DNA from 3 places in the Mesorhizobium sp. M1217 genome. Region 1 is predicted to be linked to each of the others. Evidence: riboswitches for the same ligand, from Rfam matches in the RefSeq annotation. Region 1 holds a riboswitch; each other region holds the start of a gene.

Region 1 (3,266 bases):
ATCAGCTCGAGTGCCTTGGCCCAGGCGGCCTCGGCCGCCGCGATGTCGCGTTTCAGGTCCTGCGTCTCCCAGGTAAAGCCCTCGCCCATGGCGTGCCAGACGACGCGGTCGCCGAAGCAGGCAAAAGCATCCTTCTCGCCGGTGTGCCATTTGCCTTTGATGAACTGGACGACGCCGACGCGCTTGCCGTAGCCGAGCATTCTGAGCGCCAGCCCGAAGGCGGCCGTGGTCTTGCCCTTGCCCGGACCGGTGTTGACGATCAACAGCCCTTTCTCGACCGTCTTGGCTGCAACCTCGGCGTCCTGCACCGCCTTGCGCTTGGCCATCTTGGCGCGGTGGCGCTCCTCGTCCTTGGGGTCGATAGTATCAGCCATGTCATTTCACCCTGAGCGGCAGCCCCGCCACCATCAAAAGCACGGTGTCAGCGACGGCGGCAACGTCCTGGTTCAACCGGCCGGCCGCGTCGCGAAACCGTCTTGCCAGCGCATTCTCCGGCACGATGCCCTGGCCGACCTCGTTGGACACCACGAACCAGCGTCCACGCGGCCGCGACAGCACATCTGCCAGCCTTCGGCATTCGGCCTCGACATCATGTTCGGCCAGCATATGGTTGGTCAGCCACAGCGTCAGGCAATCGATCAGCACCGGCTGGCCGTCAGGCAGTGCCTCGATCGCGCCGGCAAGGTCGAGCGGCGCCTCGATGGTCGTCCAGCCGGCGCTGCGGCGCGAGCGGTGCAGCGCGATCCGTTCGCGCATCTCCTCGTCATAGGCTTGCGCCGTCGCGATATAGCTCCATGGCGCCGGACAGGCACTCACCAGCCTCTCGGCATGCACGCTCTTGCCGGAGCGCGCACCGCCGATGATCAGGGTCAGCGCCCCGGCAGCGCGGTCAGGCAAAGCTGTCGCGCAGGCTGGTCGCCGTGCCGGTGAAGCGGCCGCGCACCACGCCGACGACCGCGCCGAGCACCAGCCAGAACACCAGATTGGTCAGCGTCACCGCCACCACGAACTGATGATGCAGGCCTTCCGGGATTGTCGTCTCGAAGCTGTCGGGCTGCGGCGCGCCGACAATATGCGGCGCCACCATCAACGCCACCGCAAGGACCGCCAGCGGCAGCGATCTGCGGAAGGCGAGCAGGCCGAGACCGGCGGCGGTCGCCACCACCGTTGCCCACCACCAGATCTGGCGTTGGACAAGGTCGGCCGCCGGCATTGCCGGCAATTCCGGCGGCAGGCCGAGGCCCGGCGCCAGCGTGAACACGGCAAAGCCGGCAAGCCCCCAGAACAGGCCCTGGCGCCAATTGCCGATGCCGCCGGCGAACTCCGAAACCGCAACCAGGACCAACGCGAAGCCGATGCCGGTGACGATATTGGCAACGACGCTGAAGGCAAAACGTTCGAAACCGTCGGCCGGCGCCCAGCCTTCGTCCTCCGCCGGAGCCATTGCTTCAGCCGGTGCCGGCGCGGCGCTGCTTATAGCCATCGTGCCCCCGGCGTTTTCGACCGGTGCCGCAGGTGCCGCGGCATGGTCATGGCCGCCGCCGGCCTGTTCGTAGACTTCCGCCTTCAGGATCAGCGGCACCGTGGCATAGGCCTGCATGCAGGCGAGAACGACGCCGGCCACGAGCCCTGCGATCGCCGCGATGAACACGACGTTGCGAAACAGTGTCATGATGTCAGCCCCTTGTCAGTGGCAGGGAAAGCCCATCGAGTGGCGATAGTCGTGGGCGGCATTGTGGACCGCATCGATGTGCGAGAAGCCGACAAAGCCCATGACGAAAATGCCGAGGAATGCAGCAAGCGCCAGCTGCATGAAACGCGACTGCGAGGAGACGGAAGCGCCGAGCGAGACGGAAGCGGTATTCATGTCTTGTCCTTTCGCCCTCCACCCGAGGGCATAGAAGTCAGTTTCCTGTCGCCGGCAGGTCTCCTGGCTCGCGGATCAGCGCCCTTCCCCACCTTCCCGAAGAAAATCTTCAGTGGCATATGGAGAGGACTACCGCACACAGTTGCGGGGGCAGCCACGGCATTGGGCAAGAATTTCGCCCGCACCGCATTCCCTCTTGGTTCCAAACGGAACCGACGACATCAGCGACTATAGGCAGAATCGCCGCGCCCGGCAAACCAAATTCCGCCGGATCGTGTGGCGAATGCGCCGCCTCGCCAAGCTCGCCGGCCGGCGCCGCAATTGACAATTCTCACAGCCGGGTGTCGGCTGGCGGATGGGGAGGAAGCCGGCATGCAACCCAGCCCGAATGAGCGCGGTCCCTATAACGGCCTGACGCGGGCCGAGCCGACGCTGCCGTCATCGGCCTATTGGGACATCGCAGGCTATCAGCGCGATCTCGAGGCCATCTGGTATCGCAATTGGCTGCTGGTCTGCCGCGAGGCCGACCTTGCCCATCCGCTGGCTTTCAGGACGTTTCGCATAGGCACGCAGGAGGTCGTCGTGCTGCGCGACGAGACCGGCGAATTGCGCGCCTTTCACAACACCTGCCGGCATCGCGGCTCGCAGCTTTGCCAGCAGAGCGAAGGACGGCTGAAGGCGCGGCTCATCACCTGCCCCTACCACGCCTGGTCCTATTCGCTGCGCGGCGATCTGGTGCGCGTGCCATCGAAATCGCTGCCGGACGGTTTCGACAAGGCCGATCATCCGCTCTACCGCGTAGCACTGTCGGTGTGGAGCGGTTTCGTTTTCGTCAACCTCGCGGAAGACGCTGCCGGTTCGGCTGAAACATCCTTCGATCCGGCATCCGGCAACCTCGCCAACTGGCCGCTGGAAACGCTGCTGAGCGGCCATGTGCTGCGCAAGGTTATGAACTGCAACTGGAAGATATTTTGGGAGAACTTCAACGAGTGCCTGCACTGCCCTGGCGTCCACAAGGACCTGTCGCGGCTGGTGCCGATCTATGGCCGCGGCCTGATGGGCCGGCACGACGACCCCGAATGGGCGCGCCACGCCGACAATGACGCGCCGGAATTTGCCGGCGGCTTGCGGGCCGGGGCCGAAACCTGGTCGCGCGACGGGCGCGTCCACGGCTCGGTCTTTTCGAGCCTGACGCCGGCCGAGCGTGCTGCCGGGCAGACCTATGCCACCAACTTGCCGTCGATGTTCGTCGTCGGCCATGTCGACTATGTCAGGACCGTGCGGCTGGTGCCGCTTGGGCCGGAGCAGACCGAACTCACCGCCGAATGGCTTTTTTCGCCCGAAGCGCTCGCCGATCCGGCAGCGGATATCGACAACATCGTCGCCTTCGGCACCCAGG
Region 2 (3,266 bases), on a different contig from region 1:
GATGAGTGGAACTTCTTGGATGAAGAAACCACTACGACTTTCTTCGGATTGGAAGCTGCGACGTTTGACGTTCCCCAGTGTAGTTTCGCCGAAGTGGAGGAAGAAGGTTACTACCGAGCGCGATACGCCAACCTTGATCGCGTCGCGGTGATGGAGGTTCCAAGCGACCGTTATCACAGATTGACCGCGCCCGAGGAAGCTTAGAATCATCCACGAAGGCCACATGTTACATCTCGACCTTGCGTGCTGCGTTTTCAGTGCGAGATGAAGTGAAGCGTAGGTAGTGGCAGGTAAGAGTGCTCGACCAGAAGCTCAACTGCCTCCTCAATATCGCTGCCGATGTGCCGCAGGACACGTCCACGGGAGCGTGGATAGGCGTGAAGTTCCTGCACTCCACGGTCCGCTCTCCCCATCGTCGGTATGTGCCCGACGCCATCTTGTGGACGAGCTTGGCCGCCTGCACCCGGTTGTATTCCGGCTTGCGGTCCGCCTGGGGGTCGCCGCGATGGCTATCTCCATGTCAATCGGCGCCGAACTTTGACTGCCCGCTGCTTTTGATGATTTGGCGAGGTCCCGCGCATAATCACTCTTGGTCTTCTCCTTGAGGCCCTGTGTCGCGAACTTGTGGTCCAGCAGGGCAAACAGGTCCAAGTCCCCCTCCGCGGTGGCGCTGGCTTGCCCTCACCGCCCTCGGCTTCCAATTGGGGAACCGCTTCTGCGCGCTGCACCGTGGCGATTGTCCGCCCAAGACCCATCACAAGATCGAACGCCAAACCGTGCGCGTGCACGACGATTTGCCGCTCAGGCCTCATTTGGACAGGACTTGAGCTGGCCCGGTGGTTTGAGCCGGGTTACCTTGAGCCGGTGGGCTGCGAACAAGCAGTTCGAGACATTGGCCTCGATCACTTCGCAACAGGCCGCTGCGCCGGGCCTCGGGGTGCTCCCCTCGAAATCGTTCTGTCGTATCACCGAGGGCATCACGGCCAACAGTTTCCACATGGGCAACAGCCTCGCCATTGAGCCGGATGTGGTCGCGAGCAGATCACCAACGAAGCGGTCGGAAGCTCGGAGCCGAAGTTCGACACCGAGGTGGCGTTCGCATGATGCGGGAAGCAGCACCACGGCGCTTGCCGGTAGTTTGCCGCCGGCAGCCGACGAACTCCTATCCTCCTGGACCGCTGTGCGTTATTGCTTTGATTTACCGGCCGCTCAAGGCTTCCATAGTTTCGCTTTCAAGGCGACCTTTGGCAACATGCCAACGGAAATTTAACATAACGACATAAACATTTCTTTATGCGGCGTTGACAAAGAAGCGAACTGCGGTAATTGTCTTCCGTGTCGTGGTTCTCCGTACGGCGCTGCCGCAGCGGAGCTAAGAGGGAAGCCGGTGCGATGCCGGCGCTGCCCCCGCAACTGTTAGCGGCGAGCCAACCCCACTCATGTCACTGAGGCGAATAGCCTTGGGAAGACGGGTAGAGGCTATGACCCCGCGAGCCAGGAGACCTGCCACGGCGAATTACGTCCACGGGCGGGGTGTCTCGATGGCCGCTGCAGCCTGGCGTTCGTGCCGGCCTGCTAGCGCCTTCCTTGTCACCGACGCCCCAACCATCGGGGTATGCATGACTGTCTCTCAGCAAATTCCTGTAGCAACGCTCGGCGTGCCGCGCTTCGGTCGTCGGCGAGAACTGAAATTCGCGCTTGAAAGCTACTGGTCCGGAAAATCGTCCGCTGCCGACCTTCTCACGACCGCGAAGGCGCTCCGTGCCGCTAGCTGGGAGGAGCAGCACGATCGCGGCGTGTCGAAAATCCCGTCGAACGACTTCTCGCTCTACGACCATGTGCTCGACACCGCAGCCATGGTCGGCGCCGTTCCATCCCGTTACGGCTGGAATAGCGGCGAGGTTCCACTTGACATCTACTTCGCAATGGCGCGGGGCAACCAGGGTCAGACGGAGGATTGTCGACACGCTGGTCACCAGCAGGCGGCTCATCGGTCTGATGTAACCGCGATGGAAATGACCAAGTGGTTTGACACCAACTATCACTACATTGTGCCGGAACTCAACGATGATCAGACGTTCGCCCTCTCGTCGACGAAACCGGTCGATTACTTCATCGAGGCTAAAGCTCTCGGCGTTCACACACGCCCAGTCATCCTTGGACCGATCACCTTCCTCAAGCTGGCGAAATCGCCTGCCGAAGGCTTCGATCCCATCGCGCTCCTGCCGCGGCTGCTGCCCGTCTACGAGCAACTCCTGCAGAGGCTGAAGCTGTCTGGAGCCGACTGGGTGCAGATCGATGAGCCAGCGCTTGTCCTCGATCTGAACCCGAACGAACGAGCTGCGTTCGAATTCGCCTATGGCCAGCTGTCGAAAGCCGCGCCCGAGCTGAAGATCATGCTGGCTACCTATTTCGGGCCGCTGCGAGACAATCTCGAAACCGCGGTTTCTCTGCCCCTGGCCGGGCTGCATATTGATCTCGTGCGCGCTCCCGAGCAGCTGGAAACGGTGGGTCGGCTCGCACCGAAGGATCTGGTGCTCTCGCTTGGCTTGATCGATGGCCGCAACATCTGGCGTGCGAACCTGCCCGCCATTCTCGACCGCATCAAACCGATCGTCGCCGGCTGGCCCTTGGACCGCGTCGAGATCGCGCCTTCTTGCTCGATGCTGCATGTGCCGATCGACCTCCGCATGGAGACGGAACTCGACGCGGACATCAGGTCGTGGCTCGCCTTCGCGGCCCAGAAGACCGACGAGTTGGTGTTGCTTGCCCGGGCCCTGTCCCAAGGCAGGGATGCGGTGGCAGGCGCGTTGAAAGCGTCTGCCGAGGCTGCCGCCACTCGCGTGACATCCACGAAGATCCATGACCCGCTGGTTGAGGGGCGGATCGCCAGCATTGACGACAGCATGAAGCGACGAGAGAGCGCTTTTGCCGAGCGCTCCAGAGTCCAGGCCGGCACGCTCGGGCTGCCGCCGTTCCCGACGACGACCATCGGGTCCTTCCCGCAGACGCCGCAGGTACGCAGGGCGCGGGCCGCTCATGCGAAGGACCAGCTGAGCTATGTCGACTACGAGACCTTCCTGAAGAAGGAGATCGAGGCTGCAATTCGCTGGCAGGAAGAGATCGGGCTGGACGTGCTGGTGCACGGTGAGTTCGAACGAAACGACATGGTACAGCATTTCGGCGAGCAGCTGTCCGGCTTCGCCTTCACCCAGCATGCCTGGGTGCAGAGCTATGGGTCGCGTTACGTGCGCCCCCCCATCATC
Region 3 (3,266 bases), on a different contig from region 1:
CGCCGAAATCCTCGGTGCCTTCGTCAAATCCTTCGATCCGAAATGGGAACGCAGCTGGATCGCCGAGCGGGAAGGCGAGGTCGTCGGCTCCGTCTTCGTCGTGCGCCAGTCGGACGCGGTGGCGAAATTGCGCCTGCTCTACGTCGAGCCCTCGGCGCGAGGTCTCGGCATCGGCAAGCGGCTGGTCGAGGAATGTATCGGCTTTTGCCGCGCCACGGGTTACAGGACACTGACGCTGTGGACCAACGACGTGCTCGCCGCCGCCCGCCACATCTATGAGGCTGCGGGCTTTAAATTGACCGACGAGGAGCGCCACCATTCCTTCGGCAAGGATCTGGTCGGCCAGAACTGGAATTTGGAGTTGTAGCAGCGCTTCCGGCGCTTCGGCGCCGGCCTGCCGTGCCTCACCCTTTGACCGGTATCCAGATTTCCAGCCCGCCATTGCCGCTGCGCGGATCAAATTCGGGGCCGTAGCGCTCGAATTCCGGCGCATCGGCGATCTCGTGCCCAGAGGCTGGCAGCCATTTGTTCCAGATCGTGTTGACCGTGCGGCGGATGGTCGAGATATGGTCACGATGGGCGAACACGGCGTATTTCTGCGCCGGCACGCGCACACGCCAAAACTCCCTCGGCAGGTCCGAAAAATCGGACACTTCGACGCCAGCGATGTAGTCGAAATTGCCGGCGTCGTCGCCGTTGACGCAGACGCCATAGGCGACGTCGCCGATCTCGCCAGGAATGTTGCCAATATAGGGGCCGAACCGCTGCCACTGCATCGGGGTGCCGGCGCTGGTTTCGCAGCTGTAGCGCTCGCCGAGACCGGCGATGAGAAACGGCCGGCTGGTCTCAAAACGCGGCGGTTCGAGAGTGGCGAGAAAGGACTGGTCCATCAGGATCGGCTCCACAAGATCGAGGTTGTCGAGCGAGCCTTGTGCGCGCACCAGTTCCGGCGTGGTGCCGAACTGGTCGCGGAAGGCGCGGGTGAAGGCCTCATGCGAGGCATAGCCGGCGTCGAGCGCGACCGAGAGGATGTCGGGTGCGCCGGCGCCAAGCTTGCGCGCCGCTTCGGTCAGTCGGCGAGAACGGACGTAGCTCATCACCGAACGGCCGGTAGCCGCGCCGAAAGCCCGCGTCACATGAAAGCGCGACACCCCGCTGATCTTGGCGACATCGTCCAGCGAGACTGCTTCGGGCAGATGGCTTTCGACGAACCACAAGGCTTTCTCGATCGGATTCATTTGGCACCTCGCATTGGCCCAGTCTCCGCATTGGCCCAGTCTTTACATGGCCCAGTCTTTACATTGGCCATGTCTTATATTGGCAAGATTATGGTGCCGCTTCCTGGCGGAGGCAGTTTGATCGAAATTGCGCACTGCGCAAATCGAGAGCGACGGTCGTCGGCAAGTCGCAGGCGTCGCGCGAAAAGGCTTGACAGGAAGCGGGCAAACGTCCTTTTAAATGTAACGTTATTACATCACGAGGTCTATATGGCTCCTTCTGACAAGACTTATTGCGCTGTGATTGGCGGAAAACTAGGGTGGCTGACTGATGGTCCCCGAGTCGAAAGGCAAGGGGTGAAAAGGGAACACGGTGAGATCTTCGGATCGAGGCCGTGGCTGCCCCCGCAACTGTAAGCGGTTAGCAAAATCCGAAGTGCCACTGGCCGGCAAGGCTGGGAAGGCAGGATGGCGCAAAGACCCGCGAGCCAGGAGACCTGCCATCAGCATGAGTTGACCGGACGGGGTGTGCCGGGAGGAGACGTGGACATCGGTCTTGTCGGCCGGTCCGTCCAGCTTCCTTCCGTCGCCATTGAGAAAGTGACGGCAAGTTGGACGCCTCCCAGCCTCTTCTTGAAGCGTGTGAACTGAGCGCGACGACGAATGGCCGGTGCCTGGTCAGCGCGGTGAGCCTTTCGATAGCGCCGGGCGACCGCCTCGCCATCATCGGCCCCAACGGCGCCGGCAAGACGACGCTGCTGCGCATGCTATGCGGTACGCTGCGGCCAAGCGCGGGAGATGTGAGATTTTCCGGACGCCGGCTGGAGAGGTTTTCGGCCGCCGAGCGGGCACTGCACATGGCGGTCGTTGGCCAGACCGACCAGCCTGATCCGCGGCTTGCCGTGATCGACTACGTCGAGCTTGGGCGCGTCCCGCATGCCGGCTTGCGACGGAGGAGCGAGCAACGCGACATCGTCATTGAAGCACTTCGCAGAACCGGCCTGCTGCCGCTGCTCGGCCGCACGATCGGCTCGCTATCCGGTGGCGAGCGGCAACGCGCCCAGTTGGCGCGCGCCATCGCCCAGGAGCCCAAAATCCTGTTCCTCGATGAACCGACCAATCATCTCGATCCGCGCGCCCGCAGCGACCTTCTCGAACTCGTATCGCAGTTTGGCATGACCGTCGTGGCGGTGCTTCATGATCTGTCGCTTGTCACGCCATTTGCCACCAGGGTCGCGGTGATGAACGAGGCCCGCCTGCAGGCACTTGCCAGTCCGCGCGAGGCGCTGACCAAGAAGTTGATCCGCGAGATTTTCGGCGTTGACGTGCTTTGGCTGCGCCATCCCACCGAAGACCGCGAACTCACGGTCTTCGACGTTCCGAACCGCGCCTCTTCACATCCCGATTTGACCAAGGAGCAACATCCGTGAAACGCCTCGTACTGTCTTTTGCCTCCCTCCTACTTGCCCAGACCGCCTTCGCTTTCCCGGTAACCGTTGATAGCTGCGGCACGCCGCTGACGTTCGACGCCGCGCCGAAGCGCGCCGTCATCCAAGATTTGAACATGGCGGAGATGGCCTTCGCGCTGGGGCTGCAACCATCGATCGTCGGCCTGACCGGCATCACCGGATGGTATAAGGTCGGTCCGGAATTCAAGGCCGAGCAGGGCGCGATCCCGGAACTCGCGCCGAAATACCCGACCCTCGAAAACCTCGTCGCCGTCGAGCCCGATTTCTTCTTCGCCGGCTGGTATTACGGCATGAAGCCTGGCGGCGAGGTGACGCCCGATACGCTGGCCCCGCACGGTATCAAGACGCTGGTGCTGACGGAAAGTTGCGTCCATCTCGACCAGAACCGCCCCGCAGCCTCGATGGACCTGCTCTATGGTGATGTCGAAAAGCTGGGCAAGATTTTTGGCAAGGAGGCGGAGGCGGGAAAGCTTGTTTCGAACTGGAAGGCGCAGCTCGCCGATATCACGGCAAAGATCGGCGACCGCACGGGAACGCGTGTGTTTCTTTACGACTCCGGCGAAGACAAACCCTTCACATC

The links. Region 1 has a riboswitch for cobalamin ahead of NKH37_RS25795 (CbtB domain-containing protein). Riboswitches for the same ligand answer to the same signal wherever they lie in the genome.
Region 2: another riboswitch for cobalamin. It lies ahead of metE (5-methyltetrahydropteroyltriglutamate--homocysteine S-methyltransferase); the one in region 1 lies ahead of NKH37_RS25795 (CbtB domain-containing protein).
Region 3: another riboswitch for cobalamin. It lies ahead of NKH37_RS26980 (ABC transporter ATP-binding protein); the one in region 1 lies ahead of NKH37_RS25795 (CbtB domain-containing protein).

The regions. Positions count from the first base shown of each region.
Region 1 is NZ_JAMYMA010000017.1:143,085-146,350, reverse strand. Features, by position in the region: gene cobO (cob(I)yrinic acid a,c-diamide adenosyltransferase) at 1-374, opposite strand, end outside; gene cobU (bifunctional adenosylcobinamide kinase/adenosylcobinamide-phosphate guanylyltransferase) at 376-897, opposite strand; gene NKH37_RS25800 (CbtA family protein) at 890-1,672, opposite strand; gene NKH37_RS25795 (CbtB domain-containing protein) at 1,688-1,867, opposite strand; cobalamin riboswitch at 1,904-2,099, opposite strand; gene NKH37_RS25790 (aromatic ring-hydroxylating oxygenase subunit alpha) at 2,240-3,266, shown strand, end outside.
Region 2 is NZ_JAMYMA010000033.1:22,090-25,355, forward strand. Features, by position in the region: gene NKH37_RS32610 (helix-turn-helix transcriptional regulator) at 1-204, shown strand, start outside; gene NKH37_RS32615 (hypothetical protein) at 824-1,270, shown strand; cobalamin riboswitch at 1,325-1,525, shown strand; gene metE (5-methyltetrahydropteroyltriglutamate--homocysteine S-methyltransferase) at 1,620-3,266, shown strand, end outside.
Region 3 is NZ_JAMYMA010000019.1:87,952-91,217, forward strand. Features, by position in the region: gene NKH37_RS26970 (bifunctional helix-turn-helix transcriptional regulator/GNAT family N-acetyltransferase) at 1-367, shown strand, start outside; gene NKH37_RS26975 (GyrI-like domain-containing protein) at 405-1,238, opposite strand; cobalamin riboswitch at 1,533-1,736, shown strand; gene NKH37_RS26980 (ABC transporter ATP-binding protein) at 1,829-2,647, shown strand; gene NKH37_RS26985 (ABC transporter substrate-binding protein) at 2,644-3,266, shown strand, end outside.